DNA from 3 places in the Gordonia sp. 34D genome. Region 1 is predicted to be linked to each of the others. Evidence: riboswitches for the same ligand, from Rfam matches in the RefSeq annotation. Region 1 holds a riboswitch; each other region holds the start of a gene.
The links. Region 1 has a riboswitch for cobalamin ahead of AC1L34_RS00365 (nitrite reductase). Riboswitches for the same ligand answer to the same signal wherever they lie in the genome.

Region 1 (10,519 bases):
CGGGCTCAACGCCGAAACGTCGTCGGGATCCACCAGGCCCGGAGCCTGGGCGGCCAATACCGCGGTCGGAACCAACGCGAACAAAATCGGCCGCGAACCCCAGGGCAACTCGGCGGTGTAGGCGAGGCATTGGGCGAGGGCATTGCCGACGTCGGCCTGCGAAAAGCCGGGGCGTGAGGAACTTTCGGAAGGGGTCACGGACTCCATTGTGCCGTGCGCGGGCCACGGTCAACTGGGCCGACTCGCACAAATCGGTAAGCTGGTCGGCATTGTGCTCGCAGTGGCGCGGGCACGGAGTAATCAGGGAGTTTATTCACGTGGTGAGCATGACTGGATCGCACCCTCGGCCATCGCTGTCGCGGCGGTCGAAGATCCTGATCGGGATCGGCGTCGGGCTTCTGCTCTTGGTGCTCATAGCGCCGCGCGTGGTGTCGCTGATTACCGACTGGCTTTGGTACTCGTCGATCGGTTACACCGAGGTGATGAGCACGACGATCGTCACGCGGATCGTCGTCTTCGCGGTGGTTGCAGTATTTGTGGCCGCGGTGATCTTCGGTGCCATGTATGCCGCTTACCGGGTGCGACCTGACTTCGTGATGCTTTCGAGTCCCAACGATCCCCTCGCGCGCTACCGCACCACCATCGGTACCCGACCAAAACTCATGTTCGCGCTACCGGCGGTGCTGATTGGTTTGATGGCAGGCCTCATCGCGCAGGGTTCGTGGGCGACGGTCCAAACTTTCGTCAACCGTGAATCGTTCGGGATCAAAGATCCGCAGTTCAACATGGATATCGGCTTCTACGCGTTCTCGTTGCCGTTCTTCCGGATGATCCTCGACATCGTGATCATTGCGCTGGTTGTCGCCTTCATCGGCAACCTGGTGATGCACTACGTGTTTGGCGGAATCAAACTTGGCGGCGGCGGGCAACGCGGATCGCTGACCCGTGCCGCTCGGGTCCAGCTCGCGGTTATCGCGGGCCTGTTCATGATCGCCAAGGCGGTTGGCTACTGGTTCGACCGTTACGACCTGCTCTACAGCGACCGTCGCGGCGACATTTTCACCGGCGCCACGTACACCGACATTAACTTCGTGCTGCCGTCGAAGCTGATCCTGATGGCTATTGCGATTGTCTGTGCGATTGCCTTCTTCGCGGCCATCGCCCTGCGTGACCTGCGCATCCCGGCCCTGGCTGCCGTGTTGATGCTGGTTTCGGCGCTGATTATCGGTGTCATCTGGCCGGCGGCGATGGAACAGTTCTCGGTGAAGCCGAGCGCCATCACCAAGGAAGACCCCTACATCCAGCGCAATATCCAAGCCACCACCGATGCCTACCGGATTCGGGACGGCGTCGATGTCACGTACGAGCAGAACTGGACTTCGACGCCCGCGAAGCCGGAGTTGGTGAACGCAGACGAGCCGACGCTGTCGAACATCCGCATCCTGGACCCGGACGTGGTGTCGCGCGCCTTCGACCAGCGTCAGCAGCTCAAGAACTTCTACGGCTTCCCCAAGCAGTTGGCCGTCGACCGATACCCGGTCAAGGAAAAGCTGCCGGACTCGGAACAGACGGTTGAACGTCAGCGCGACTTCGTGGTTGCGGTCCGCGAACTCGACCCCTCGAAGTACGACGCAAACCAGCAGGGCTGGATCAATAAGCACACCGTGTACACGCACGGCAATGGTTTCATTGCGGCTCAGGCAAACAAGGTCGACGAGGCCAGCGGCGCGGACAGTCGTTCGGACCGCGGTGGGCAGCCGGTGTTCTTGGTGTCCGACCTCGACACGATTGGTAAGCCCGGCTACGCCCAGCAGCCGATTCAGGTGAAGCAGCCTCGCATCTATTTCGGTGAGCTACTCGCCAACGTGAACCCCGACTACGCGATCGTCGGATCGGCAGACGGGCAGAAGCACGAGTACGACGGTGACGGCCTCACCTACACCTACACTGCTGATTCGGGTGTGCCGCTGAGTAACCTCGGCACCCGACTGCTGTACGCGCTGAAGTACGGCGAGCGGAACTTTGTGCTGTCGGATCAAATCAACGAGGCATCGAAGCTGCTGTACAACCGTGACCCGCGCGATCGCGTCAAGAAGGCGGCACCGTGGTTGAAGGTCGATTCGAAGACCTACCCTGCCGTGATTGACGGCCAGATCAAGTGGATCGTCGACGGCTACACGACGCTGCAGAACTACCCGTACGCGCAGCGCATGTCTCTCGCCGAGGCCACCGCAGATTCGCGGGCGACGACTGTCGGCCAGACCGGCCGCCAGCTGCCCGACGAGGACGTCTCGTATGTTCGTAACTCGGTCAAGGCAACCGTCGATGCGTACACCGGCGAAGTCGATCTCTACCAGTTCGACACCCAAGACCCGGTCCTCAAGACCTGGATGAAGGTGTTCCCGGGCACGGTGAAGCCGCGCGCGGACCTGGACAAGAACACCGACCTGCTAGCGCACATGCGGTATCCGGAAGATCTGTTCAAGCTGCAGCGTCAGTTGCTTTCCAAGTACCACGTGGCCGACTCGGGCACGTTCTACCGGGCGAATAACTTCTGGACGGTTCCGGCCGACCCGACAACCAGCGATGACAACCGGTTGCAGCAGCCGCCGTACTACTTCACGGCGAGCCGCCCCTTCGGTTACGACGCTCAGTACCAGCTGACCGCGGTCATGACGGCGTTGAATCGACCGAACTTGGCGGCCTACATGACGGCGGCGTCCGACCCCGACGGCTACGGCAAGATCACCGTCAAGGTGTTGCCCACAATCAACCAGACGATGGGCCCGCAGCAGGCGGCCGAGAACATGACCTCGAATGGTCGCGTCGCGTCGGACCGAAAGCTGGTGGAGGAAACCACCAAGGTCACCTACGGCAACCTGTTGGCGCTGCCGGTGGGCGGCAACGGCATCCTGTACGTCCAGCCGATGTACACCGAGGCCAAGAGTGGTAACTCGGCGATTCCGAAGCTGTACCGCGTCCTGACCTACTACAACGCGGCAGCTGGCGGCGACAACGTGAGTGTCGGCTATGCCCCGACGGTCGCCGAGGCGCTGGCGCAGGTCGGTATCTCACCGGTCGCGGCCACCGCGCCGGAGAAGGACGGTGGCGCGGCAACAGAGCCCGCCCCGACAGCCAATCCGACACCGCAGGCACCGTCGAACAACGGTAAGGACAGCCCGGCCCGTGATGCGGCAGTGAAGGAACTGGGGCAGGCGCTCGAGAACGTACGCAAGGCCCAGTCGAGTGGTGACTTCAAGGCCTACGGTGAGGCGCTCGACAACCTCGACAAGGCAATTAAGAAGTACGAGTCGACGGGCGGATAGCCCGAACGCGTAAAGAACGCCGGCCGATCGGAATCCGATCGGCCGGCGTTCTTTGTGTTGCAGGGATAGTTAGGAAGGGCGCACCTTTGCGAGGTACCGGTTGATCTCTGCGGGAGTGTTGTCCGGCAATACCGGGGAGTGCCGCAGTTGCCTTACGAGGAAACTGAAAATCATGACCGAGAGCACCAGGCAGCCGAGCGCCAAGACGCCGTAGGTGATGTTCATACCTTTGTTTGCGGGAAGGTCGGCGAGGGTAACGACCCACAGACCGGAGAATGCGCCGCCGGTCAGCAACAGAATGAAGGCGATTACGCCCATCCAATGGTTGCCATGACTTTGTCGCTTCATTGCGTGGTTCGACATTGCTCCTCCTCGGTAGGTCGAACAGTGGAGAAAACACCTGGTACAGAACCTGGGGTGCAATTTCACCCTACCGCAGTTCGTGAGAAACCTCACAGGAGTAAACCTCGCAATCGGTTCCTCACACGTGCGGGTTTGAAGTAGTGGACGGCGACTGCTGCGTCATACGCTCACCTGGAGATCGGATTTCCAGGTGAAGCCAATGCGTAGAGAAGGTCGTACATGCCGCCGCTCAGTCGACTGGTGAGGACCCAACTGGCGGTCGTGTTGATTGTCGGACTCCTTGCCGCGGTGTACGCGGGAGTGCGTTTCGCGCGCATGGATCAGGCCCTCGGAATCGCCGGGTATCGAGTGGTGGTCCACATGGACGATGCCAGTGGCATCTTCGACAACGCCGAGGTGACATACCGAGGGGTTCACGCAGGTCGAGTCAGTGCCATGCGGATGCGCCCGGGCGGCGTCGATGTTGAATTGATGATCGACACCGACCACAAGATCCCGGAGTCGTCAGTTGCGGTGGTCGCAAACCGGTCGGCGATCGGTGAACAGTTCCTCGACTTGCAGCCGCCGTCGTCTGCGGGGCCGTACTTGGCTGACGGTGCGGAGATCGACAAGGTCAAAATGCCGCCGGTGATCGCCGAAGTAATTGCCTCCACGATTGATCTGACGAAGACGATCCCCGTCGACCAGTTGCGCACCGTCGTGACCGAGCTGGGGAAGGCCTTCAACGGTAAGGGTGACGACCTGTCGCGGCTGATCGATTCCCTCGACAAGGTATCCGCAGACGGGCTCGCCAGCCTGAACAGTACGATCGGCCTGATTAAGAGCTCGAATGTGGTTCTCGAGACGCAGGCGGAACAGTCCGACGAGATCCTGAAGTGGTCGCGAAGTCTCGATCTGGTGGCCGCGCAGTTGGCGGGTTCGGACCCGGCGATCCGCCGGATTTTGGCCGATGGCCCCCGTGCGGCGGCCGCACTGTCAGGGTTTCTTGACGACAATGGTGCCGATGCGACCAAGCTGATCGGCCAGTTGGGGCGGACGGTTGATGCGATTTCCCCGACTTCGTTCGCTACCGAGATGACGGTCGCGCTGCTGTCGAATCTGTCGGCTGGTAGCCATTCGCCCGCCCCCGGCAACGGGCAAATCCGGTTTGGGATCGTCTTGGAGACCGGGAATCCGCCCAGCTGTACGCGGGGTTACGAGTCGACCCAGCAGATGATCGCGGAGATCAAACGCAAGAACCCGAACTTCGACATCAACTACGACGACTTCCCGTTCAACACGGACGCGAAGTGCGCCGTCCCGGTCGGCAACCCGACGTCGGTCCGTGGTGCTGATCGTGCGTCGCTGGCCAACCCGGATATCCCGCAACCGTGGGATAACAAGCCGAAGAAGGATCCCGACAAGCTGAACCTGACGCCTGTCGCCACCCAGATGGCAGCTCTCATGGGCGTCCACCCGCGGTAGAAAATGGCTGGTCAGTGTCCTCGATCACGTTGCAGGCAAACCGATTTGCGTTGGAAGTTCACCGGTGTGTAACGTAATCAATGCAACGCGGGGTGGAGCAGCTCGGTAGCTCGCTGGGCTCATAACCCAGAGGTCGTAGGTTCGAATCCTGCCCCCGCTACTAAACAAGAAGACCCGCACCATTTGGTGCGGGTCTTCTTGCATTTCCCGCGCCCCCCTGCCCGTTCTCGCATGATGCGTCGATTCCCGCACTACGTCTGACATAGTGCGGGAATCGACGCATCATGCGGGAACAAGGGGTGCTGCGGGTTCCGACCTAGGTCGGGGAGGCTGGTACGGTCCAAAGTTGCCAGTCGTACTCCATGTTGGGGTCAGGGAACCCGGTGAGATTCCGGGACTGACGCGCAGCGGTGAGGGGGACGGGCGGGGCACGCCGAGGAATCGGCAGCCACTGGAGCAACGCTCCGGGAAGGCGCCTCGGCCCGAATGAACCCGAGTCCGAAAACCTGCTGGCCCTAGCGGCAATCGCCGCCAGGTCAATGCCGGACCTCGCGCACTGGGTCCCTGACCAGATGGGTTACCCATGCCTGCCGGCCTAAGGCTCAACGCCCACCGAACGCGCAGCGACCGGTGTCCGGGTGCGCTGCGCCCGTGGCCCGCCGACGACGGACTCCTCGTCCGCCTCCGACTCATTGGCGGACGCGTCGAATCGGAACAACTTGCGGCAATCCTCGAAGTCGCCGAACGGTTCGGCGACGGCCGCATTCACGTGACGTCCCGAGCAAACCTGCAACTTCGGGCCCTGCAAGGCACGGGACAACTCGACGACGCGACGCTCGCGGCCATCGAAGCCACCGGACTCCTGCCGACGCGCACCCACGAACTCGTTCGCAACATCATGATCTCGCCGCAGACGGGACTGAGCGGTGGTCGAGCCTATCTTCGCCCGACCGGCCACGAACTCGATCGGTTGCTATGCACCGACCCAAAAATCGCCACCCTGTCAGGCCGCTTCCTGTTCGTCCTCGACGACGGTCGTGGCGACCTAATGAACCACGCCTGCGACCTCGGACTTGTCGCACTCGACGGCGCGACCGTCCAAGTCCGAGTCGGCGAAAAATGGGGTCCGGTCGTCGACCTCGACGATGCCGCCCAAACCTTGGCCGACCTGGCCACAGCCTTCGTCGACCGTCGCGGCACGGGTCCGACCGCCCCGTGGCATGTGCGCGAACTGGCGGCACCGCTCGTCGAACCCCAACTGCCGGACCCGCGCGTGCCTCCGCCAGGACCGGCCCTGGCTTACAGCGAGGCACACGTCGAGGTCCCCGGGGCGGGCATGGACCGCGACTTTGTCGAAGCCCGCACTAGCACCACCGATTACCTGATCGTCACGCCCTGGCGCGGCGTACTGATTCCCAAGGACCCACGATGACCAGCCCAACCAGGCCCTCGCGCCACTATCCGTACATTGATTCCGGCCCGGCCATTTACGTCGACTCGTTCGCGACGATCCGACGGGAAGCCGACCTCAGTGGGATTCCGGCGGACGCCGAAAAGCTCGCCGTCCGCATGATCCACGGGAGCGGTCAGGTCGACCTCGCCGCCGATCTCGTGGTGCACCCGGAGATGGTGGCGGCCTCGCGGGCGGCGCTGGCGTCGGGCGCACCGATACTGTGCGACGCCACCATGGTCGCGACCGGAGTCACCCGCGCACGTCTCCCTAAAGACAACGACGTCCTCTGCCTCCTCAACGACCGCCGTGTCCCCGGCCTAGCCGCCGACTGGTCGACGACCCGCACCGCTGCCGCCGTCTCGCTGTGGGAACCGCGCTTGGAAGGGGCGGTCGTGGCGATCGGCAATGCGCCGACGGCCCTGTTTCACCTGCTGGAAATGATCCTCGACGGCGGCCCGCGACCGGCCGCGATCGTCGGATGCCCCGTCGGCTTCATCGGTGCCGCCGAATCCAAGCAGGCCCTTATCGACTTCGCCGCGACCCACGGCATCGACATCCCGTACGTCACCGTCCGCGGACGTCGCGGCGGCTCGGCCATGACCTCATCGGCGCTCAACGCCCTGGCACAGGAGAAGGAATGACCGGCACCTTCACGATCGTCGGCATTGGCCCCGGCGACCCCGAACTCGTCACGATCAAAGCTGCTCGCATCATCGGCGAGGCGACCGTCGTGGCCTATCACGCGGGAACCACCAAGCAGTCGCATGCGCGGCGGATCGCCGACAGCTTCATCCCGACCGAGACCATCGAAGAAGAACTGCGGTACCCGGTTACGACCGGCACCACCGACCATCCGGGCGGATACGTCGGTGCCATGACGGCGTTCTACGAGACGTGCGCCCAACGACTGTCCGCGCACCTCGACGCCGACCGCAATGTGGTGCTCCTCGCCGAAGGGGACCCGCTGTTCTACGGGTCATCGATGTACCTGCACGACCGTTTCAAGGACATCTATCCGACGATGGTGGTCCCCGGAATCCCAGCGTTTGCCGCGGCGACCGCCGCCATCGGCGGCAGCGCCGGACCACTGGTCCGACAATCCGACGTTCTGACCGTCTTGCCCGGCACGCTGCCGGAACCGGAACTCGCTCGACGCCTCGCCGACACCGACGGCGCGATCATCATGAAGCTCGGTCGGACGTTCCCGGCGGTGCGGTCGGCGCTCGCGCAAGCCGGTCGCCTCGACGGCGCCTGGTACGTGGAACGTGCGTCGCAACCGGAGGAACGCTGGCTGCCGGTGGTCGACGTCGACCCCGCGTCGGTGCCGTACTTTTCGCTGATCGTGGTCCCCGGTGACGACGCGAAGAAGGCCACGGCAGCGCGGATGCGAGCCGACGGTGACGTGCCGGAGGAGTCGGTCGTCGCGCGTCCAGCCGCGGAACTGCTGGTGATCGGGCTTGGACCCGGCCCCGACGGATGGCTGACGCCCGAGGCGTCCGCGGCGCTCGCCGACGTGGACCATGTGATCGGCTATGGCCCGTACGTTGACCGTGTTCCCCAGCGAGTCGGCCTCACTCGGCATGCGTCGGGCAACACCGTCGAAGTGGACCGTGCCCGGCACGCGCTGGATCTCGCCAAAGCTGGGGAGAAGGTTGCAGTAGTGTCGGGCGGCGACGCTGGCATCTTCGGGATGGCGGCGGCCGTGTTCGAGGCCGCTGAGGATCCCGCGTATGCGGGGATTGCGGTCCGGGTGCTGCCCGCAGTGAGTGCGGTGCAGGCGGTAGCTGCGAAGGCGGGTGCCCCGATCGGAGCGGACTTCGCGGTGATGTCGCTGTCGGATCGGCTGAAGCCGTGGGCGGTTGTTGAACGACGACTGCGCGCCATTGCCGAAGCGGATCTGGTGTTGGCAATCTACAACCCGGCGTCGCGGTCGCGGACTGAGCAAATCGCGACGGCGCGGGAGGTGCTGCTGGAACATCGGGCCGCCGACACCGTGGTGATCGTCGGACGGGACGTAGGCCGGGCCGAAGAATCACTCACGGTGACGACCCTGGCCGAGCTGGATCCGACGACCATTGACATGAAATGCCTGCTCATCGTGGGTGCAAGTTCCACGCGAATCAGTGCTGCCGGGGTGTGGACGCCTCGCTACGTGAAGGCTTTGGAGCTGGCGCAATGACCGTCCACTTTGTGGGCGCCGGACCCGGTGCCGCCGACCTGCTGACCGTCCGCGCGACGAGACTGCTCGCCGCCGCCGACGTGGTGCTTTATCCGGGGACCTACCTTGATCCCGACGTGCTGAGCCACGCAAGCCCAGACGCTGAGCTTGTCGATACTCAGGGTCTCGACCTCGACCAGATCACCTCCCGAATCGTCGAGGCGCATGCGGCCGGGAACGAGGTGGTGCGCCTGGCCTCGGGCGACCTGTCCATCTACTCGGCGCTCGCCGAACAAACTCGACGGCTCGACGCGGCAGGCGTCGCGTGGGACGTAACGCCGGGCGTTCCCGCCTACGCGGCCGCAGCGGCTGTCGTGGGGCGGGAGCTGACGGTCCCGCTCATCAGCCAGTCAGTGGTGTTGACGCGGACGCAGGCTCGATCGACCGCGATGCAGGCGACGGAAAATCTGGCAGCGTTCGCGGCGACGCGGGCAACACTGGTGTTGCACCTGGCAATCACCAAAACCCGGGCCCTGATGGACGACTTGATCGGCGACTACGGCGCCGACTGCCCGGTGATCGTCGTGTACCGAGCCAGCCAACCCGAGCAGCAGATCCTTAGGGGAACCGTGGCGACCATCGCCGACATCGTCGACGCGGCCAGGCTCAAACGGGCAGCCGTAATCCTGGTCGGTTGGGCGCTGGACCCGACGGCCGGAGGGGAGTCGTTCCTGTACGACCCTGCGCGGGAGCGCGGAACTAAGCTCCGCGCGTAAACGTCCACTGGGTCACCGTGCGCATCGGCGTCCAGCCGGTGAAGCTGCCGATCGGGGCGGCGACCTCCACCGCAAGGCGGGTCAACTCGCCGTCGTGCGCGGCGTGCAATTCGCCGAGGAGTCGTTCGGTTTCGATCGTCACGCCGTGCACCACCAGGCGACCACCAGCGGGCAGTGCGGCCAAGCAATGGTCGACGACGCCGGGGGCGGTCGCGCCGCCGCCGATGAAGATCGCTGACGGTTCGGGTAGGCCGTCGAGGGCTTCTGGTGCCTTCCCGACCACGACCCGCAAACCAGGCACCCCGAGGTTGCTGGCATTGCGGGCGATCCGTTCTGCCCGGTCGGGGTGCGCTTCGACTGCGGTGGTCGTGCAGGTGGGATGCGCGCGCATCCACTCGATCCCAACCGAGCCTGCGCCAGCGCCCACGTCCCACAGGTGCTCGCCGGGGACAGGAGCGAGCCGCGCCAACGCCGAGGCGCGCAAGTCGCGTTTGGTGAGCTGCCCGTCGTTCTCGAAAACGCTGTCGGGCAGTCCGGCAACCCACGATCCGTGGGGCGGCCCGATCAGCTCGAGGCCGATCACATTGAGCCTCGACGACGGTCCGGTCCAGGTGGCGACGGTCCCGTCGCGTCGGCTGAAATCGGCCGATCCGAGGTCGCCCAGCACGTGCATAACGCTGGCGCCGTAGCCGAGGTTTCGCAGCAGGTCCGCCACTGCCGCGGGAGTGTTCTCGTCCGACGACAGCACCACCACCCGTCGACCCGCAGACAACTCTCGGACCACTAGCGAAACATCGCGACCCACCAGCGAGACGACCACACACGACTCGGCTGACCACCCCAACTCAGCCCGGGCCAACGCGACTGACGACACTGCCGGGATCACCCGCACACGGTCGGCACCGAGCACGTCGATCAATGTAGAACCGATCCCCGAGACCAGCGGATCACCCGACGCGAGCGCCACCACGGAGCCGCC
Region 2 (10,519 bases), 580 kb from region 1:
GATGTCGGCGAGATTCTCAGCGACGGTCTTGCCCGTCACGGTGAGGCAGTCGCCGTGGAGGAGACCAGCGTCGAACAGTGCTTTCATAATCACAGGGACGCCGCCGATGCGGTCGACGTCGGTCATGACGTGCTGGCCGAAGGGCTTGACGTCAGCCAGATGTGGAACCCGGGCGCCGACGCGTTTGAAGTCGTCGAGCGAGAGTTCAACATGGGCTTCGTAGGCGATCGCCAGCAGATGCAGCACGGCGTTGGTGGACCCGCCGAATGCCATCACCACGGCGATCGCGTTCTCGAATGCTTCCTTCGTCATGATGTCGCGCGCGGTGATTCCGCGGCGCAGCATTTCGACGACCGCCTTCCCCGATTCGCGGGCAAAGCCATCGCGGCGCCGGTCGGGGGCCGGCGGTGCGGCGCTTCCGGGCAGAGACATGCCGAGTGCTTCGGCGGCGCTGGCCATGGTGTTGGCGGTGTACATGCCGCCGCACGCGCCTTCGCCGGGGCAAATGGCGCGTTCGATAGTGTCGACGTCTTCGCGTTTCATGAGTCCGCGCGCACAGGCACCGACGGCTTCGAAGGCATCGATAATGGTGACTTGATGCTCGGATCCGTCCGAGAGTTTCGCGTATCCGGGCAGGGTTGAACCGGCATAGAGAAAGACCGACGCGAGATCGAGTCGCGCCGCGGCCATGAGCATTCCGGGCAGCGACTTGTCGCAGCCAGCCAACAGAACGGACCCGTCGAGGCGTTCAGCGCTCATCACAGTTTCGACGCTGTCGGCAATCACCTCGCGTGACACCAGCGAGAAGTGCATTCCCTCGTGGCCCATGGAGATGCCGTCGGAAACGGAGATGGTTCCGAACTCCATCGGAAACCCGCCGCCCTCGTGGACTCCCTCTTTAACGGCCTTAGCGAGGCGGTCGAGCGAGAGGTTGCAGGGTGTGATCTCGTTCCACGACGAGCCGACCCCGATCTGTGGTTTCCCCCAGTCGTCGTCGCCCATGCCGACCGCCCGGAGCATGCCGCGCGCGGCAGTTCGCTCCAGACCGTCGGTCACATCGCGGCTACGGGGCTTGATGTCGGGATTGTTGCCGGTGGAGTCGGTAGCCATGCTCTGACGATAGTGCTGATTGGGATGGAGGTCACGAGTTCGCCCGCTTCGGCCTCGGGGCCGGTCCGCTACTTCCTTACAAGCACCACTCCGGGGCGGTCGAAGGCCAGGGAGTTCTTAGTTGCCTGGATGTTCGTTTCGTAGACGTGGGCACCGTTGAACTGTTTGCGGATTAGGCGATTGAGTTCCGCATTCTCGGGCCGCCAGGGCGCGGCGCTGCGGAAGTCGATGGCACCCTCCAGGGTGCGGGGATTGTTGTCGAGGCCGGGACCGCGGGGGAGAAGGCGCAGGCCGTCGGTGGTGTACAGCTCGACGTTGAACGTGCGGCCGGTCGGCAACGTCAGGGTGACGGGATGCTTCGTTTGGGCCCACTCGAAGTTTTCGGTGGTCATGGTCCAGCCGTCGGGCAGCTTGCCACGGAAGTTCACCTTGTTCTTCGGGGCGAGGGTCAGGGCCGTCTGGTTGGTGCTCGGGTCGCCGTGCAACACCTGCCCCCGCAGTGGCTGGCCCGTCGGGGTAAACGCCCACGTCGACGCCGTGATTGGCTTGTGCCAGTAGCCGGTGGTGCCGCCGCTCATACCCTCCACTCGAAGTTCGCGGTCTTCGGCGGTAGCGCCAGAATCGTGGATAGTGATCCGGGAGGTAACCGTCCCCGGGATCTTCGGTTGAGGCTTCCAATCCTCGCCGGGCAGGTCGATCGCCGCATAGCCGGGGTTGAATCGTTCAGCCAATTGGTTTGGCGCAGAAGGCTTCTTGGGTTGCGGCTGCCAAGAATAGCGGCCCGGAATGTGGTTGGCACCTGCGGTGTCGAGGTCGTAGAGACGGGTAAACATGTCGCCGTACTTGTTTTGCACCAGCGTCACCGACCCGGATGTGGAGATCGCATTCGCCTGGAATCGGCCCTGCTCGGGACCGCCGATCTCGTAGCTGAAGTCGGCGGGCAGCCACGGGTCCTGATAGATGATCCGCGAACCGTCGTCGGCCAAGCTCACCAACTCAACCAGTCCGGCAGTGGTGGGATGGGTGACGCCCTTGGGGTCTTTGAAGCTCGTCGAGATCCGGTGACTGATCGACCACTTGTTGGCGACGGGTTGCTTCGCGGCTTTGTTGGGCACCTGCATGCCTGGCCACAACCAGATTGGGCCGCCGAACATGCGCGTCCAATTCCACAGCATCGGTCCGGACAGGAGGTTATCGAGGGAGTAGATGAAACCGTTCTTGTCCAGGGCCACCAGCATGTTGTTGTTGACTGAAATTGCGACTATTTCGCCGTCAAGGCAACCGGGGGTGGCGACCTTGCGCCACGGCTTCGACGAATGCCGGGCCCGCGCATACAGGTGACCGTTGTGCAGGACGGCTTCGGTCCTCGAGTTGAAACCCTGCGTGTTGTCGCGGAATTCGACCTTCGCTGGCAGCTTCTCCTGCCGCGGTGCGGGCGGAAGACCGTCGAACTCAGACGGGCCCTTGATGCTGGGTAGCGGCGTAAACAACCCGGGCAGCGGGGGAACCAGCTGGAAGGTGCTGATGAACGGAACGCAACCCAGCGGTTGGGGCGATGGTCGTGCCGATACCTCTGCCGAACCCAAACCGATACCGGCCGCAAGAAAGGTGGAGGCGAGAACGGCGGATAGCGCGGTGCGCGTGGTGGTGGTGCGGCCCATGAAACTCCCCCGTTGTCTCGGCCCGCGGTCCTCGGCCGATCGTGCTCTGACCGTATCGGGTCAAGTGCTCGCAGATCCGGAATCCTACTCAAATCGGCTGCCGATACACTCATCGCATACGTCACGGTGTTCGGGAAGTCCGGTGAAAATCCGGCGCGGACTCGCCACTGTGAGCAGGTCCGACAGTCGTTTGGAGTGAAAATCTCCGGCCACTGGGTGTTTGCGCATCCGGGAAGGTACGACGTCGGGAGCCCTGCTAAGCCAGGAGACCGGCCGCGGCGTACCCCGTAGTTCCACGAGTATTGGAAAGGGGGTCGCTTTGCGTACCCTTTGGAAGTTCGGCCCGAGCGCCGCTGTTGGTCTGTCGGTGGTGCTGGCGCTGAGTGCCTGCACCACAGCGGAGAGTTCCACCGATGCAGGTGCGGCCATCCGGCTGGCGAACTGTGGTCGGACGGTAACGCTGGCCAAGCCTGCAACGTCGGCCATCACCGTCAATCAGGGCGCGACGGAATCCGCGCTCGCCATCGGCGCAGCGCAACAGCTTGTTGCGACGGCCTATCTTGACGACGCCATCTCGCCGAAATGGGCGGATGCCTACGGTCGGATCGACGTGCTCTCGGACAAGTACCCCGAACGTGAGGCGCTGCTGGAGAAGCGGCCCGATCTGGTGGCGGCGTCGTACGCGTCGGCCTTCACCGATAAGGCGCTCGGTAGCGAACAGTCGTTGGCCGACCTGGGAATTGCGGCCTACGTCTCGCCGTTTGGGTGTGCCGACAAGTCCGCGCGGCCGGCGCCGTCGTGGGCGGCTGTCGCCGGCGAGACCAGCGATTACGGCACGCTCTTCGGCCGAACTGAGCAAGCCGACAAAGTCAACGACGCGATGCGCGCCACCCTCGCTGAGCTTAAGGCGAAGCATGCCGGGGCAGGAAAAACGATCATGTGGTGGGACGCCAAAACCGACAGCCCATCCGTAGGCGGGCGGGGCGGCGGACCACAGCTGGTGATGGATGCGGTCGGCGCGACCAATGTGTTCGGTCAGCTTTCGGGCAACTGGGCCGACACCAGTTGGGAGGCCGTGCTGAAGGCGGATCCCGACGTCATTGTTCTTATCGACGCCAGCTGGGACCCGGCCGCTGCCAAACGCGCCTACCTCGAATCCGACCCCGCGCTGCGGGATCTTTCCGCGGTAAAGAGGGCCTCGTACGTGGTGGTTCCGTTCTCCGAAAGCACACCGGGTGCTCGTCTGATCGACGGGGCGGTCCGACTGTCGGGCGCGCTCGCGGGGTAAGCGATGTTGCGCGAACGAGTCCATCCGGCCCCGAGCTTTATGCTCTGGACCGGGGGACTGTTGGCTGCGCTCCTGGTCAGCATGGCTTTTGGCGTGGTGATCGGGTCGGCAGATCTATCGCTGAGGACGGTGTTCGACGCCATCCTCGGTCGCCTCGGAAGCGGCTCGGGGGTCAACGTGCTCGACGAGCACATCGTCGTCGACCTACGACTGCCGCGGGTGGTTGGGGCAGCGGTGGTGGGTGCGGGTTTGGCGGTGTGCGGTGCAGTGTTGCAGTCGTTGACGGGCAATCAGTTGGCTGATCCGTACATTCTCGGGATGTCGGGCGGCGCGGCCTTGGGTGCATCGGTGGTGCTTAGCACCGGTCTTGGCTTGGGGATCATGTCCGGCGGGCCGGTTGTTTCTGTTGCGGCGTTTATCGGGGCCATGGCGGCGCTGCTGTTGGTGTTCGCGATCGCGGTGACCCGCGGCGGGGCCCTACTGCCCGGCCGACTGATCCTGGCGGGCGTGGCTGTGGGACAGTTGGCGGCCGCCCTCAGTTCGGGGCTGATCTATTTTGGTCCGCACGGGACGGCCGAGCGGGTGATGTTTTGGTCGCTGGGGTCGGTCGCGGGGGTTCGGTGGAACACGCTCGCGCTGAGTGCGGCGGTGACGGGTGTGACGGTGGTTGTGGTGCTGTTTCATGCCCGGCCGCTCGACACCTTCGCCTTCGGTGAGCGGGCTGCCGCCGGTCTCGGTACGGACATTTCTCGGACGCGATGGATTCTGTATGCGCTGGTGTCGCTATGCACCGCAGTGCTGGTGGCGATGTCCGGGATCATCGGCTTTGTCGGCCTGGTGATTCCACACGCTGTGCGTTTCCTCGTCGGCCCGTTGCACGCGCGGGTGCTGCCGCTCGCGATCGTGATGGGGGCGTTGATCGTGGTGTGGTCGGACATCGTGGCACGCAGTCTGCTGCCCGCCCGCGAACTGCCGCTCGGCCTCGTCACCTCGGCGATCGGGGTGCCCGCCTTTATCTGGCTGCTACGACAGAAGGGCACCGAATGAACTTCGACGTGTACAGCGCCAGCGTGATCCGGGACGGCAACCCGATCTTGAGCGACGTGACGTGCAGTGCGCGCGCCGGGGAGTTCACCGGGATCATCGGGCCCAATGGTTCGGGTAAGTCCACGCTGCTGTCGTTGCTGATGCGGTGGCAGAAGCCCGACACTGGCCGCGTCTTTCTGGGTGGCCGCGACGTGCAGACTATTCGACGCCGCGAGTTTGCCCGGACCGTCGCCGAGGTGGAACAGCATTCGGCGACGGTGCTGGATTTGTCGGTGGAGCAGATCGTCGAACTTGGCACCATCCCGCACGGTGCGGGTTGGGGGCGTCCGCTGGGGGAGGCGTCGCAGGATGTGGAGCGGGCCCTCGATGCCCTGGGCCTTCGACCACTGCGTCGGCGGGCGTGGCACACCCTTTCGGGCGGTGAGCGGCAGAAAGTTCAGGTGGCGCGTGCGCTTGCTCAGCGTCCCGAAGTGTTGGTGCTCGACGAACCCACCAATCATCTCGATGTTTCTGCGGGCGTCCAGTTGCTCAGTGCGGTACGAGAATTAGAACTGACGGTGGTCGCAGCGATCCACGACTTGCATCTGGCAGCGATGTTCTGCGACCGACTGGTGGTCCTCGATCAGGGGGTGGTGCAGGCGATCGGCACACCGACGGAGGTCCTCACTCCCACACTGTTAGCGCAGGTTTACGGGATTGATGCCGAGGTGATTGAGCATCCGCGCACGGGCGCTCCGCTGGTGGTGGTGTGCGGTGCCGCCGAACAGCATGCGCGAAGGGCGGGCGTATGACTGGCGTTGATTGGGTGATCGTCACCGCACCCACCGATCGCGGCAACGATCCGGCCGCCGAGGTTCAGTCGGGGCTACGCGTGCTGCGCGAGCGTCGGCCGGGTGTGGAGTTTCGCGTCGCGGTTCTTGGCGGCACCGCGTCGACGATCACCGAGGAACTCGATCGCGCCGCTGCCGCCTGTGCGCGACGGGTGCTGGTGGTGTCCGGGCAGACGGTCGTCGACCGCAAGATGGATGCCTGGTTCCGCCGGGTGATTGGGCATTGGCTCCGGACGCGAACCGAGTCCCAGCATGTGCCCGACGTTCGTATCGGGCGGTCGCTCTGTGACGGTGACGCCTACGCTGACGTGCTGGAGTCGGCGCTCGACGACGGTGGTGAGCCTGCGAAAACGACTGTCGCGCCGCTGGTTTCGCCTGCGTGGGAGAAGGTGCCTGGGTTCGGTCGGCACGTCCTGGTGTGCCGGGGGCCGCGCTGTTCGGCGCAGGGGTCGGGCGAGTCAGCGCGTGTTCTCGACGCCGAACTCGAGGCGCGCGGCCTGGGCGACGACGACGTTCTCGTCACTGTGACGGGTTGCCTTTTCCCGTGCGCGCAGGCTCCGGTGGTCGTCGTGTATCCGGATAACGCCTGGTATTCGGGGCTCACGGCCGACCGCGTCGCGGCGGTCGTAGATCAGCACCTCGCGGGAGGTACGCCCATTTCCGAGTGGTTGGGTGAGCGCACTTAATGGCGGCTTGCTCGGTCGTTAACTGCGAAAGCGGCCGGGAGGTTCAGCCTTGGCGTATCGCGCGCGGGTGATATACCGGGTTCGTGCGAATCGCATGACCGAAATGACCGCAATAAGGAGTGACAAACATCACCACTGGCAATAAACGTGACGCATCACACTGGGTGATCGTTTGGTCGATAACCTGTCGGCGACAGCCATCCACCTGGCTGACGACGGGGCAAACCTCACGAAGGGACCGTTCGTTGCGAGTCACAACCACACCCACACGCAAATGCGTGACGACGGGCGTCGCGCTCATTGGCGCAGGCGCAATCGCACTCACTCCGCTGGCCAACACCGCGCCAGCCTTTGCCGCAGAACCCGAAAGCCCGATCTCTGCTGGGCTCGGTGTCCTGTTGAGCCCACTCGGTGAGTACACCGGACTCCTGCAAGGTGTGTTCACGAACTTGGGGCCGCTGATCGGCGACGCTATCGGCCCGGGGATGCCGATCCTTGAGCAATTGGTCGCCAACCAGATCGAGACCATCACGGCTCTGGCTAGCGGTGGTACTCAGGTGGCAGCCACCATGACCCAGATGCTGACCAACTTCGCGATCCCCAACCTTATCGAGGCGGCGGAAGCCCTTGCTGCCGGTCAGGTCGATGAGGCGCTTGTTAAGGTCTTCAACGGTGTGGTTATGACCGGCCTGTTCCCGATGATCGGCCTGATCGGGCCGCTGGGCAACGCCGTTCAGCAGCCGTTGACCAACCTCCTGGGCCTCAGCAAGTCGGCCACCATGTTGGGGGTCACGATGGGCTTGGGAGCAATCTCCATGGGTATCGGCACCGTGTACAGCACGGGCAATTCAGTGCAGCCGATCATTGACGCACTCAAGGCGGCCGACCCAATGGCCGCCCTCCAAGCACTTGTTGTTGCGCCAGCAGTATTTGCCAACGGAATGCTGAACGGGTCGCTCGAAGAAGGTATTCCTGGCCTGCTCACCGACGGTGGCATTATCAAGGCGATCATCGGCGCGCGGGACTTGATTGCTGGCGTTCTCGGCGCTCCCGCAGGCCGGTCGGCTGTGACCGCCGGTGCGTTCTCCCTGGACACCGGGGAGTCCGCCGCGAACACGGTGGCCGTGACGCTTCCTGATGCAGCACCCGTTGTGGACGCTCCGGATGTTCCTGCTGCAACGGCCGCTCCGGAAGCCATCGTCGACGATGCCCCGGCCGCAGTCGAAGTCCCGGAGGTTCCGGCACCTCCTGCTGAACTGCCATCCGTCAGTGAGGCACCCAGCGATCCGGTCAGTACCGCGGACGTCGGTGGTGGAGACCTTGTCAGTGCGGGAGCTGGCGACACCAGTTCAGGCGGTGACGTCGGCCTCGGATAGCGGCTCTAAGTGCGACTGCGCCTCGTCCCCAACCTGGGGGCGGGGCGCAGTTGTTGGGGTTGGGGGGTCAGCGGCTCCTCGATGCTCTCCCTCGCTGCAATCGGTCGACGAAAATTGTCAGACCCTCGCGATAGTCTTCACACATACAAGCGAATAAAGAGTGAACTAGTCCACCAACTAGTTTACGAACAGTGCGAGGAGGTGACCCCGATGGACCTAACCCAAGCAGTTGCCGAGCTCGCCCCGGCTGAGCTTGCCACCCTGGCCAGCACGGTCGCCACCCACCTGGCGGGCTCGGTGTTCACCGCCTCCACCGAGGGCCAACTCCTCGAAACCGCCGAGATCCTCGAGCGGGCCAACCGCCAGTTCGACGGCGCCACCTCGGCTTTGCTGGCCGAGATCTCCGATCGCAGTGCCTACCGCAAGGCCGGGTTCCTGTCCTTGCATGCTTATCTTGCTGGGGGTTTGCGTCTCGGTGATGGGGAGGCCAAGCGCCGCCGGATCACCGGTGCAGGCATCGCCCGCCTGGCCAATTTGCAGGGTGAGACTCTTCCGCCGGTGTTTCCGGCCACCGCGCAGGCGGTCGCCGACGGCGCTATCGGCGCCGACCACGTGGTGGTGATCGACGAGGTGATGCGCAAGATCCCCAGTGCGGTCGACCCGCAGGTGCAGGCCGGGGCTGAGGCCCAGTTGGCCGAGGTCGCCCGGGACCTCACTCCGGCGGGGGTCCGCACGGCCGGGCACCGATTGTTGGCCCACCTCGACCCGGACGGGGCGCTCACCGACGAGCGGGACCGCAAACGGCTCCGCCAGTTCGGGCTCGGCGGGCAAGACCAACGCCTGATGAGCAAAGTTCGGGGCTACCTCACCCCCGAACTTCGGGCCCGGTTCGAGGTCATGTTCGACTCCTGGGCCAAGCCCGGGATGAACAACCCGGCCGACCCAGCCTCCCCACGCGGGGCTGCTGAGGCTGCTGATCCGGCCGCCCTGGCTGCGGCGGCCGAACGCGATGACCGTTCGATCGGCCAACGCCAGCACGACGCCCTGCTGGCGCTGCTGGAGGCCGAGCAAGCCCTGCGGCCCGGCGCCGGCCGGGCGCTCTCCAGCGAGTTGGTCGTCACGGTGACTGACCGGGAGTTGGCCGAGCAGGCCGGAGTCGCGCTGACCGCGACCGGCACCCGCGTTCCGGTGGGCGAGCTCGTCGAGCTGGCCGCGGATGCCATCCCGCATTTGGCGGTCTTCGCCGACGCCACGGGCCAGCCCCTGTACTTGGGTCGGGGGTCGCGGTTGGCCAACAAGCCCCAACGGCTGATGCTTTTCGCCCGCGACCGCGGGTGCACCGCACACCGGTGCAATGCCCCGTTCGCCCGGACCGAGGCGCACCATTTCCCGGATTGGGTCGATGGTGGTCCCACCGATGTGGACCATTTGGGTGCCGCGTGCGGGCGGCACAACCGCAGCGTGGGCAAGAACGTCGGGGCGTGGGAAACCAAACTTGTTGTGGACGGCCCCGCCCGGGGCCGGGTCGCTTGGCGGCCCCGCACCCCCGGCAGGCGTGCCGCGTGGCGGGTCAACCCGACCCACCACGCGGAGTTGTTGCCGGTGAACGGCCCGCACGGGCCGCCGGCTCCGGAGGATTCTCGGCTCGAGGCCCACCTCGAGCACCTGTTGGGGGCGTAACCCGCCCGACCAGCCGGACACCCCGGCCGGTCGGGGGATTCGTCGTGCGCCCATCCGGGTGACGCTTGCCGCAAACGCAACTGCGCCCCGTCTCCGAGTTGGAGACGGGGCGCAGCTGTGAGGCAAGAGTGCTAGGCCGGGGCCAAGACCTGCGTCGGGCTGTCGTCGGTGGTCTGACCGTCGGTTGACTCCACGAACTTCCGCCGCTGGTAGCGGGTTGCCGCGAAGGTTGCGACGGCACCAACTACGGCGATCAACAGCAAGCTCACGAAGGTCGGCCAGAAGCCGGACACGCCGTTGAAGGCTGCGATGTATCCGTGCTGGACCAGCGTCATCGGGGAGATCCAATGCAGCCACTGGAACGGCGCCGGGACGGTTTGGACCATCCAGATACCGCCGTACGAGAACAGTTGCAGCATCATCCACGACAATGAACTCAAGGCTCCAACCACATAGCCGAACAGGGTAAACAGCACTGAGATCAGAGCCACGTTCATTAGCGTCGCCGCGATGGAAATTAGGATCACTTGCCACAGGTGCACCGGATCGGGCGCCGGGCTCAGTGCCAACCACGCACCGATGCCGACAACCAAAACACCAGCCAAGCTGATCGCGCTAACGAGCAGGCCTCGGCGGGCTGTGGCGCGGAAGTTGCGGGGCGTCTCGTCCTCGTTAACGAAGCGCCATCCGCGGAAGCTCATGAACGCGATGATCGGGATTAGCATCGTCGCGATGATCAGGATGATCGTCGCGCCGCCCGGACCGAAGAACTGTGCCTGGGCAATGTGCTTTGTTTCCTTGGCGACCGGCGTCGAGATCAGCTGGGCCAGCGAAACGCGGG
Region 3 (10,519 bases), 1.4 Mb from region 1:
CCGTTATCGACGACGGTCTGCACGGCAGTGCCGGTCAGGATCTTGACGCCCAACTTCTTGTACGCCTTCGCGATCTCCTTCGAGACATCGGCGTCTTCGTTCGGGAGCACTCGCGGCATAAACTCGACGATCGTCACGTCGACGCCGTAGTTGGCGAGCACGTAACCAAACTCCATGCCGATGGCACCCGCACCGACAATCACGATGGATTCGGGGAGTTCGCGCGTCAGGATTTGCGTCTCGTAGGTCACGACATTCTCCGACAGCGCGACGCCCGGCAGGAGTCGCACGGTGGACCCAGTGTCGATGATGACGTTGTCGTAGGTGATCTCGCGGTCACCGACGACGATGGTGTTCGCGTCGCGGAACACGCCGTACCCATCGATCTCGGTGATGCCGTTCTTCTTCATCAGGAAGTGAACGCCCTTGACGATGCCGTCAGAGACGCTACGGCTGCGGTCGAAAGCGGCCCCGAAATCGAAGCTCACCTCGCCGCTGATGCCGAAGGTCTTAGCCTCGTGGTTAAAGACGTGGGCGAGTTCGGCATTGCGCAGCAACGCCTTCGACGGGATACAGCCGACGTTGAGACAAACACCTCCCCACCACTTCTCTTCGATGACGGCGGTCTTCATGCCCAACTGGGCGGACCGGATCGCGGCCACGTACCCGCCAGGACCGGCTCCAAGGACAACTGTTTGAAAATGTTCAGCCACGGGGTTCAGCCTACGTCGCGGCTGTGCGCCGTGCAGCTATCCCTCCGGAGTTACGTTCTCAATCACAATTTTTCCGGTACCCACATGCCACACGGTCGGCACCATTGGCGCAGATTGTGGTGTGATCAGAAGATGACCTCAGCTTCGGACTCCGCTGATACGCGCGCCAAGTTGCTCGACGCCGCAGAGGAACTCCTCGCGACCGTGACCTACGGACGGCTGCGCACCGAAGACGTGTGCGCGGCAGCTGGCGCCGATCCGACCGCCGTCCAGGAGCATTTTGGTTCCAAGGATGGCCTGGTCGCGGCGCTGCTGCTGGATCGTTTTGAACCCGCCTCCGACCACATGCTCGAATCCCTTGGCGGAGAGTCGGCCACGATTGCCGACATTGTCGATGCGGTCTTAGACCCCCTCATCACCATGCAGGCTTCCCCGAAGTCGGCCCCGGTGGTTCACGTGCTCGCCCAGTTCGTGTTGTCGAACCCGGACACCCCCTGGTCGAGCGAGTGGTTCCGCCTCGATGTGTGGACCAAGTTGCTCACCAGCAAGGTTGCCGGTTTGGAACCGGATGTGGCACGACGTCGCTGGCGCTTCACCTTCACCGTCATCATGACTGAACTCACCGCACCGCAGGAGATCTCACCCGACAATGTGGCGGCTCTGCGCGACTTCCTGATCGCCGGACTGGCGGGCCTCCCGAAGGGCATTCAATAGCCCCGATCTCGGGTACAACGGTCGCATCGCGCCGTTGAACGTGATAGGCAGGTGTAGTCCGTTCGGGGGATACCTCGAAGTGTCTATCGGCCCAACCGGCATCGCTGGGGAGTGGTATTCGCGCACCAGATCGCAAGACCAAAGAACCGACTCTCGAACTTCTAAGGTCCCATGACTGAATCGAATACTGGCGGCGCAGTGGCGCCCCAGACTGCGCAGGCCCCGTCGCCCGCGGTTATTAGAAAAGCCATCGCCGCCTCGGCCATCGGCAATGCCACCGAGTGGTACGACTACGGCGTCTACGCCGCCACGACGACCTATCTCACGCAGGCCTTCTTCCCGGGCAGCCTCGGCACGATCGGAACCATGCTCGGCTTTGCCGTGTCGTTCGCGCTGCGTCCGCTCGGCGGATTTGTGTGGGGCCCGCTCGGCGACCGCCTTGGTCGCAAACACGTCCTCGCGATCACCATCCTGCTGATTTCGTTGGCCACCGCATTGATAGGCGTACTGCCAACTCATGCCTCGATCGGTATTTGGGCTCCCATCCTGCTCATCGCCTTGCGCGTCGTACAGGGCTTCTCGACGGGTGGCGAATACGGTGGTGCGGCCACTTTCATGGCCGAGTATGCACCGCCCCGCAAACGCGGCAAGCTCGGCAGTTTCCTGGAATTTGGCACGATGGCCGGCTTTGCTTCCGGCACGGCGATCGTGTTGTTCATGAGTTTGGCGCTGTCGGAATCGCAGATGAGCGAGTGGGGTTGGCGTCTCCCCTTCTTGCTGGCCCTGCCACTGGGCATCGCGGGCCTCTACCTGCGGTCGCAATTGGACGATCCGCCAATTTTCACTGAGGCCGACAAGCCCGACACCGGGGGCATCGTGGGTCAACTCCGCGAGACAATCGGCACGTACTGGAAGCCCATCCTGATCATGTTCGGGATGGTGGTTGCACTCAATGTCTGTAACTACACACTGCTGGCGTACCAACCGCAGTATCTGAAGGGGTCCCTCGGACTCAGCGAGGATTCGGCTTCGGTCGTGATGTTGATCGGCCAGGTGCTGATGATGGTGCTGATCCCCGTGTTCGGTGCGTGGTCGGACCGAACGGGCCGCAAGCCGATGTGGCGGTGGTCGTTGATCGGACTGCTGGTTCTGGCGGTGCCGATGTATTGGCTGATGGGTCAGAGTTTCGGTTGGGCAATCGTCGGGTTTGTCGTCCTAGGCATCCTGTACATCCCGCAACTGGCAACCATCTCGGCGACGTTCCCCGCGATGTTCCCGACCCACGTCCGGTATGCGGGATTCGCGATTTCCTACAACGTATCGACGGCCGCGTTTGGCGGTACCGCACCGCTGGTGAACGATGCCGTGGTCGACGGGACCGGGTGGACGCTGTTTCCGGCGCTGTACATGATGGGCGCATGCCTGGTTGGCCTCGTCGCACTCCGGTTCCTCACCGAAACCGCGGGGGTGCCGATTGCTGGCACCGCGATCCCCGGCGTGGATGACGAAGCGCCGACACTGGAAACGAAGGCACCCATCCACGCCTAACCGCTTCCGTGGCCCGGTCCCGGTACCGTTGATTCGGTGACCAACGACGACGTGCTGGCCGACCCGTACCTCTGGCTCGAGGAGGTGACCGGCGACGACGCCCTCGCTTGGGTTCGCGACCACAACGCGCCGACGATCGCCGATTTGACCGACTCAGACCGGTTTGCCGAACTCGAGTCCGGAGCCCTCGAGGTCCTCGATACCGACGATCGGATCGCCTATGTGCGTCGGCGCGGCGAGTTTCTCTACAACTTTTGGCGCGATGCGGCGCACCCGAAGGGCCTGTGGCGCCGCACCACCCTCGAGCAGTACCGCGCCGCCGATCCGGAATGGGATGTGCTGATCGACGTCGATGCTCTGGCGTCCGATGAGAACGAGAATTGGGTGTGGTCTGGGGCCACGATGCTCCGCCCGGACTACGACCGCGCGCTGATTTCCCTATCGCGCGGCGGTGCTGATGCTGCGGTGGTTCGGGAGTTCGACGTGAGCGCCGGTACCTGGGTGGCCGACGGGTTCACGTTGCCGGAGGCGAAGTCGACGGTCGGTTGGATCGACCGCGACACCGTCTACGTGGCAACCGATTTCGCCTCCACCCCCGATGGCCTGTCGGCGCTGACGTCGTCCGGCTATCCGCGGACCGTGCGCCGGTGGTCGCGTGGCACCGATGTGGCCGACGCCCCGACGGTCTTCGCTGGCGAGGTCTCCGACGTGGCCGTTGCCGCCACGTGCGACACCACACCGGGCTATGTGCGGCATTTCGTGTCACGGTCGACGGACTTCTTTAATGCGCTCGACTACGAACTCCGGGATGGCGAACTGATCCGGATCGAGGTTCCCACTGATGCCTTCTTCGTCGTCCGCCACAACTGGCTGCTGGTGCTGGTGCGGTCGGAGTGGACCATCGACGGCCCGGATGGCCCGGCCATCACGCATCCCGCAGGCACCCTGCTGGTGTTCGACTACCCCGCCTACCTCGCGGGAGACCGGACCCACCGGGTTCTCTTCGCACCTGATGCGCACACGAGCCTTGAGGACTTCGCGTTCACCCAGTCGCATTTGGTGATGGTGACGCTGCACGACGTTGCCACCCGCTTGGAGTTCCGTGAACTCGGCACGTGGCAGCTGGCGACGGTTGCTGGCATCCCCGATTTGGCAACCGTTGGCGTCCTCGACGCCGACCCCGACCACAGCGACGAAATCTGGCTCTCAGCAAGTAGTTTTACGCGGGCCCCGAGCCTGCTGCACGGCTCCACCAGCGACGGTGTCTCCATCATCAAGTCGTCGCCCGAGTTCTACGATGCCTCGACAGTTTCCACGCAGCAGTTCTTCGCCACGTCCGACGACGGCACCGCCATCCCCTACTTCGTGATCAAGCGAGACGATGTCGCGTCCGGCCCCACCCTGCTGTACGGGTATGGCGGCTTCGAGAACTCGATGACACCGTCGTACATGGGCATTGCCGGGCGCAGTTGGCTCAGTCGCGGCGGCATCTACGTGATTGCGAATATTCGCGGCGGCGGCGAGTACGGCCCGGAGTGGCACACGCAGGCGCTGAAGGCGGGTCGCCACCTGGTGTACGAGGACTTCGCTGCGGTGGCCCGCGACCTCGTCGCACGCCGCCTTACGACGCCCGAACAGCTTGGGGCGCAAGGCGGCTCCAACGGCGGCCTCCTGATGGGGGTCATGGCGACGAGCTATCCGGAGCTCTTCGGCGCCCTGGTCTGCCAGGTGCCGCTGCTCGATATGCGCCGCTATCACCTTCTGCTGGCTGGCGCATCGTGGATGGCAGAGTATGGCGACCCCGACGACCCCGACGAGTGGGAGTTCATCGCCAAATACTCGCCGTACCAGCGACTGCGTGCCGATGCCGCGATGCCGAAAATGCTGGTGACAACGTCGACCCGCGACGACCGCGTGCATCCCGGGCACGCGCGGAAGTTTGTGGCCCGCATGGAAGAGCAGGGGCATGAGGTGCAGTACTACGAAAATATCGAAGGCGGGCACGGCGGCGCGGCCGACAACCGGCAGAGCGCGTTCAAGTCGGCGCTGGCTTACGAATTCTTGTGGCGCGCGCTGGGCCGCAAGGAGGCGGGCGCATAGCCGCGGATCCGTTTCAGCAGGGCGTCGACGTTGAGCATTGGCTTGCCCCGCACCAGCGGGTAGCACGCGAAGCCGATGGCGAGCGCGCTCGCGTGCCCGACGGCGGTAAAACTCACCGGCAGATCCAATAGCGGTCCGCAAAACACGACGACGGCGCCGGCGATGTAGATCCACCGCCAGGGACGCGGCAGATAGTACGACAGCACGCCGATCACCGCGGCCATGAAGTAGCTGACACCGACGTCGGTGGCGTAGCGCAGTGACGGGTTGGCGACGCCGGTTTGTATGGCGGCACCGACCAGCCCCTGGCTGATCAGGGTGGCGAGGATGTGTCCGGCGAGGCCGACCGCGAGGTACCGTCTACTCCCCATCCAGCGTTCAGCGGTTGCCAGGAAAATCGTGAAGCCAAGAAAGTACGGCACCCAGTACGCACCGTCGAGCCAGAGAAGGCTGCCGAAGAAGGCCCGGAGCGGATCGTGCAAGAGGTTCGCGATATTGGTCGATCTCCGGCCAAGGATCGCGTCGAGCTTCTCGGGCGAAACACGATGCTGGACAACGGTGGTTGCCAGCAGTACCACCAGCCACAGGTACGTGATTGGTGCGCGGCGCACCCAGTCCCCGGCGATGGCGATCGCGCGACGCCATCTGCTCCGAGTCTCGCTCATCGCCCCACGTTAAGCCCGTCAAGGGGCTTGCGCCAGTGGGAGTTGAGAATGTCTGCATGCTAGATTTGCGCCGATAACTAAGCGATATCCCGTGAGGAAGCCGGTGTGAGTCCGGCACGGTCCCGCCACTGTGACCTACCCGAGGAAGTTTCTTTCCGAGTAGCAAGTCAGACACTCACCGTCGCTTCTGCAGACCCGGGGCGGAGCATCCCCGAGGGAGGTTTCTGATCCATGCGTGCCACTCGACTCAGCGTGCTCGTCGCGGCCGTCGCCGTGACTATCCCGATCGTTGCGACCGGTTGCTCAACGGCCCCGGCAAACGACGCGGGCAGCACCCGCGACTGCATCACCGACTTCGACGCGTCGAAGGACTATTTTCCGGATAAGTCGACCATCGACGAAGCCACCGGCCTGAAGATCGAGTACCACAACTCGTATCAGGTAGTAACCGTGGCGCATCCATCACAAGGTGCACCGGCCGCATCGTATGTGCTGGTCCGCTGTGGTGCGCCCGCCCCGAAGCTCGACGGTGCACTGGCCGACGCCCCGCAAGTCCAAGTCCCGGTGCGGACCCTGTATTCCGGGTCGACGACCCACCTGCCGTCGATCGCCGCACTCGGTGCCGCCGATACCGTGACGGGCGTTGCGACCACCGGATACGTCTCGACTCCCGAAATCGTTGAGCGAATCAAGGCGGATAAGGTCCGCGAATTCGCCGATGCTGGCGTGGTGAACGCCGAAAAGGTGATTGCCGGACGACCGGACGTGCTGGTGACCGACGGCAACGACTCCCCCGCCTTCGGGAAAATCACCGGCGCGGGAATCCCAGTCATCGCCGACGCCGACTGGTTGGAAGAGAATCCGCTGGGCCGTGCCGAGTGGATCAAGTTCTTCGCCGCTCTGACGGGCACCGAAAAGGAAGCCGCCAACGTCTTCAACGACGTTAAGAACAGCTATCGGGCCGTGGCGGCGAACCTTGCGAATGCCCCGAAAACCAATGTGCTGCTCGGCGGAATCTCGAACGGTACGTGGATGATGGCGTCGGGCGATAGCTACTTTGGCAAGTTGGTCGCCGACGCTGGCGGTACCTACCCGTGGATCAACGACCCCGCGCAGGGGAGCCTGCAACTGTCGGTGGAAGCCGTCATTGCCAAGGGCCGCCTAGCCGACAAGTGGCTGCTCAGCGACCCGACTATCGCCTCACTCGCCGACTTGTACAAGCAAGACCCGCGCTATCGGGCCTTCGCTAAACCCGCTGAGCAGGCCTGGAACAGCACCAAGGCAACGAACGCTGGCGGCGGCAACGACTACTGGGAGAAGGGCGTGCTGCGTCCCGACCTGGTGCTCGCCGACCTCGCCGCCATCTTGCATCCCGACCTGTACCCGAACCACAAATTCGAGTTCTACCTGCACCTGCCAGCGCAGTAAGTCCACGGCATGACGAAGAGTCCAGTCGCGTCGACATCGCGCCGCGACCGCAACGCCCTGGTGTGGGGCGGGCTGCTGGTGGGGTGTGTTGTTTCCGTGCTCCTGGCGGCCGCGTTCGGCTCGGTGCCAATTCCGGCGGGCGACACGGTGAAAGTCCTGACCGGCGGGCATCTGCCCGACGATGGTCTCGACTTCATCCTCCGCAATGTCCGACTCCCGCGCATCACTACGGCGGCTCTCGTTGGCGCGGCACTCGGGGTCGCTGGCCTGCAAATGCAGACGCTATTTCGCAACCCCCTCGCTGATCCCTACATTCTCGGCGCCAACTCCGGAGCCAGTCTCGGCGTCGCCCTGGTAGCCCTGACGGCAGGAACGGCCGGGGCGGCGAGCTTTGCTGGCGGCCTGGCCGGATGGGGTCGAGCGGGCAGCGTCGCGGCCGCCGCTATCGGTGCCGCCGTAGTTCTCGGGCTGGTCTTGCTGTTTTCGGTTTGGGTCCACAGTGCGGTGACCCTGCTGCTGATCGGCGTGATGATCGGATCGGTCACCGGTTCGCTGGTGGCGGTGCTGATCGTCTACGCCGACCCTAACTCCGTCAAGGAGTACATGATGTGGGGCCTTGGCACGTTCTCGGCGACGTCGTGGGACGACCTCAAGATCGCCGCGCCGGTCGTGTTGTTCGGGATCTTGGTGTCGTTGGCTTCGGTCCGCTCACTGAATGCGCTGCTCCTCGGCGAGGAGTATGCCCGGTCGATGGGCATCGACCTGCGGATTACGCGGGCCACCACGCTGCTGTCCGCGGCCATTCTGACCGGCGTCGTCACCGCGTACTGCGGACCCGTCGGCTTCCTCGGACTGGTAATCCCGCACATTGCGCGTGGACTGTTTGGGACGGCGAATCATCGAATCCTCCTGCCGGCCTGCGTCGTGGTCGGAGCACTATTGGCCGTGTGGTGCGGTGTGATTGCCGAGTTGCCCGGCCAAGACAACGCCCTCCCGCTCAACGCGGTGACAGCCTTGATCGGCGCGCCGATCGTCATCACCGTGCTGCTGCGCGGGCGCGGCCAAGGCGGTGCCGTGTGACGCCCGCAGGCTTGACCCTCGACTCCCTCACGATCGGCTATCGACACCGTCGCACGCGGACGACGGTTGCCGCCGATCTCAACGCCGTCGCGCACCGCGGCGCGCTGACCACGCTGATTGGCCCGAACGGTGCAGGCAAGTCGACGCTGTTGCGCACCATTTGCGGACTTCAGAAACCGTTTTCGGGAGCGGTACTGCTGGCCGACGGCACCGATACCACCCGAATGCGGCCAGCCCGGATTGCCCGGCGGATCGCAACAGTGGGCACCCAGGTGATCGACCCTGGCCGCCTCACCGCCCGCGAAGTGGCCGAACTCGGTCGCACGCCGTATGTCGGGGTCACCGGGCGACTCTCGGAGCACGACCGCGCCCGCGCCGACTGGGCCCTGTCAGCGGTGCGCGCACAGTCGTTGGCCGATAGGGCGTTTCATGATCTCTCCGACGGTGAGGGGCAGCGAGTCCTCGCGGCTCGGGCGCTTGCCCAAGATCCCGAACTATTGGTGCTCGACGAACCGACGTCGCACTTGGATGCGCCGTCGCGCGTGGAGTTCCTCGATCTGGTGACGACGCTGGCGCGCGATCACGACATCACCGTCCTGGTGTCGTCGCACGAATTGGAATTGGCAATGCGGCTGTCGGATTCGCTCTGGCTCCTGGCCCCCGACGGGACCCTGCATTCGGGCACCCCGAGCGAGGTGGCCGAGTCGGGTGCAGTGGCTACGGCATTCGACCGCGGCCGTCTCCGCTTCGACGCCGCGCGGTTCGTGTTCGACGTGGAGCCACGACCCCCTGCCGAGTAGACGGTAGCCCGTAGTCGGTCGACCTGCGGCTAGGCGAGTGCGCGTCGACCAGACACCACTCGGGCCACGCCGCCGACGGCCAGCACGATGAGTCCGCCGACGCCGACGAGCAGCGACAATTGGGTGAGGTCATCGGAAATCCCGCCGACCACCACCTCGATAGTGTTGCGGGCCGACGGGTCCGTGTCGGCGAGGCGATCACTGACGACGCTCTTCGTCGCGACCGCGAGCAAGGCACCGATCACTCCGGCCAGCACGCCTCCCACACCAAGCCACGCCAAGACCGTGCTGCGTCGGACAGCCAGCAGAAGAGCCAGGAGCGCTGCGACGATGGCACCAATCACCGACACCCACGCCGCCACCGTCACCAGCTTCCCGCTGTCTTCCATCGACCCCGCAGTGATTTGGCGCTGATCAATCGTCACCAAAATCGGACGGTCGAACGAGACCGGGACGGGAATGGACGCCTGTTTGATCGCGTCGTTGATCATCGGCGTGATATCGAGTTCCATCAGATGCAGGTCAGCGTCCGGGGCCGGCTGGGTAAAGAGCCAGTCGTGTTGCTGACGTGCCACTTCCGCGAAGTCCCGGACAAAGGCATCGGTCCGCGAGTACGACTGCGCCAGCGGGAGCGCGACGTTGCTGGCGAGCTTTGACCCACTTGCCTGCTCGATCGAATCCGCGACCTTCTGGGAGAAGTAGTCCTGCACCTCGCTGGTCTTCGCAGCCTCCGACGCGGACGCCACAAAGCCGTCGGTCGATACCACTCGCTGGGTCAGCCACACGCTCGGAACTGCGACAATCATGCAGACCATCGCCACCACGGTGAACAGACCGGAAACTACGCTTCGCACCGTGTCGAGGCTACCTGTTGCCGACTGATGTCCGTCATTCGCCGACGAGGTCGCGGGCGCGACCAACAATCAACGGATCCGGTTCACCGACGAGCGCGACGTCTTTGCCGTCGTAGTCGTGCAAGCTCAGCACATACCGCATCGCATTGATACGAGCGCGCTTCTTGTCGTTGCTCTTCACCACGATCCACGGCGCAAAATCGGTATCTGTGCTGGTGAACATCCGTTGCTTGGCATCGGTGTACGCCTCCCAGCGATCGAGGGACGCCAGATCCATCGGCGAAAGTTTCCACTGTCGCACCGGATCTATCTGCCGGATCGCGAATCTGGTCCGCTGTTCCAGCGGCGTCACCGAGAACCAGAACTTGACCACATGGATACCGTCGTCGACCAGCATTTTCTCGAACGCGGGCGCCTGCCGCATGAACTCTGTGTACTGCGCATCGGTGCAGAAGTTCATGACCCGTTCGACGCCCGCCCGGTTGTACCAGGAGCGATCGAAGAAGACCATCTCCCCGGCCGCGGGCAGATGCTGGACGTAACGCTGGAAATACCACTCGGTGGCCTCGCGTTCGGTCGGCTTCTCCAGCGCCACCGTGCGCGCACCGCGGGGGTTG

Region 2: linked by a shared signal. The riboswitch ahead of AC1L34_RS15900 (ABC transporter substrate-binding protein) and the one ahead of AC1L34_RS00365 (nitrite reductase) in region 1 are both predicted to bind cobalamin.
Region 3: linked by a shared signal. The riboswitch ahead of AC1L34_RS12120 (ABC transporter substrate-binding protein) and the one ahead of AC1L34_RS00365 (nitrite reductase) in region 1 are both predicted to bind cobalamin.

Annotation. Positions count from the first base shown of each region.
Region 1 is NZ_CM155293.1:71,692-82,210, forward strand. Features, by position in the region: gene AC1L34_RS00340 (PPA1309 family protein) at 1-198, opposite strand, end outside; gene AC1L34_RS00345 (UPF0182 family protein) at 327-3,326, shown strand; gene AC1L34_RS00350 (hypothetical protein) at 3,396-3,689, opposite strand; gene AC1L34_RS00355 (MCE family protein) at 3,909-5,153, shown strand; tRNA gene AC1L34_RS00360 (tRNA-Met) at 5,240-5,313, shown strand; cobalamin riboswitch at 5,487-5,681, shown strand; gene AC1L34_RS00365 (nitrite reductase) at 5,737-6,585, shown strand; gene AC1L34_RS00370 (precorrin-8X methylmutase) at 6,582-7,247, shown strand; gene cobJ (precorrin-3B C(17)-methyltransferase) at 7,244-8,785, shown strand; gene cobM (precorrin-4 C(11)-methyltransferase) at 8,782-9,540, shown strand; gene cbiE (precorrin-6y C5,15-methyltransferase (decarboxylating) subunit CbiE) at 9,524-10,519, opposite strand, start outside.
Region 2 is NZ_CM155293.1:3,428,041-3,438,559, forward strand. Features, by position in the region: gene ilvD (dihydroxy-acid dehydratase) at 1-1,110, opposite strand, end outside; gene AC1L34_RS15895 (hypothetical protein) at 1,179-2,771, opposite strand; cobalamin riboswitch at 2,879-3,063, shown strand; gene AC1L34_RS15900 (ABC transporter substrate-binding protein) at 3,091-4,059, shown strand; gene AC1L34_RS15905 (FecCD family ABC transporter permease) at 4,063-5,106, shown strand; gene AC1L34_RS15910 (ABC transporter ATP-binding protein) at 5,103-5,897, shown strand; gene AC1L34_RS15915 ((2Fe-2S) ferredoxin domain-containing protein) at 5,894-6,622, shown strand; gene AC1L34_RS15920 (hypothetical protein) at 6,901-7,998, shown strand; gene AC1L34_RS15925 (HNH endonuclease signature motif containing protein) at 8,209-9,678, shown strand; gene AC1L34_RS15930 (YhgE/Pip family protein) at 9,810-10,519, opposite strand, start outside.
Region 3 is NZ_CM155293.1:2,601,769-2,612,287, forward strand. Features, by position in the region: gene lpdA (dihydrolipoyl dehydrogenase) at 1-713, opposite strand, end outside; gene AC1L34_RS12100 (TetR/AcrR family transcriptional regulator) at 846-1,427, shown strand; gene AC1L34_RS12105 (MFS transporter) at 1,599-2,975, shown strand; gene AC1L34_RS12110 (prolyl oligopeptidase family serine peptidase) at 3,012-5,075, shown strand; gene AC1L34_RS12115 (rhomboid-like protein) at 5,027-5,740, opposite strand; cobalamin riboswitch at 5,795-5,937, shown strand; gene AC1L34_RS12120 (ABC transporter substrate-binding protein) at 5,972-7,168, shown strand; gene AC1L34_RS12125 (FecCD family ABC transporter permease) at 7,178-8,248, shown strand; gene AC1L34_RS12130 (ABC transporter ATP-binding protein) at 8,245-9,048, shown strand; gene AC1L34_RS12135 (hypothetical protein) at 9,078-9,902, opposite strand; gene ppk2 (polyphosphate kinase 2) at 9,937-10,519, opposite strand, start outside.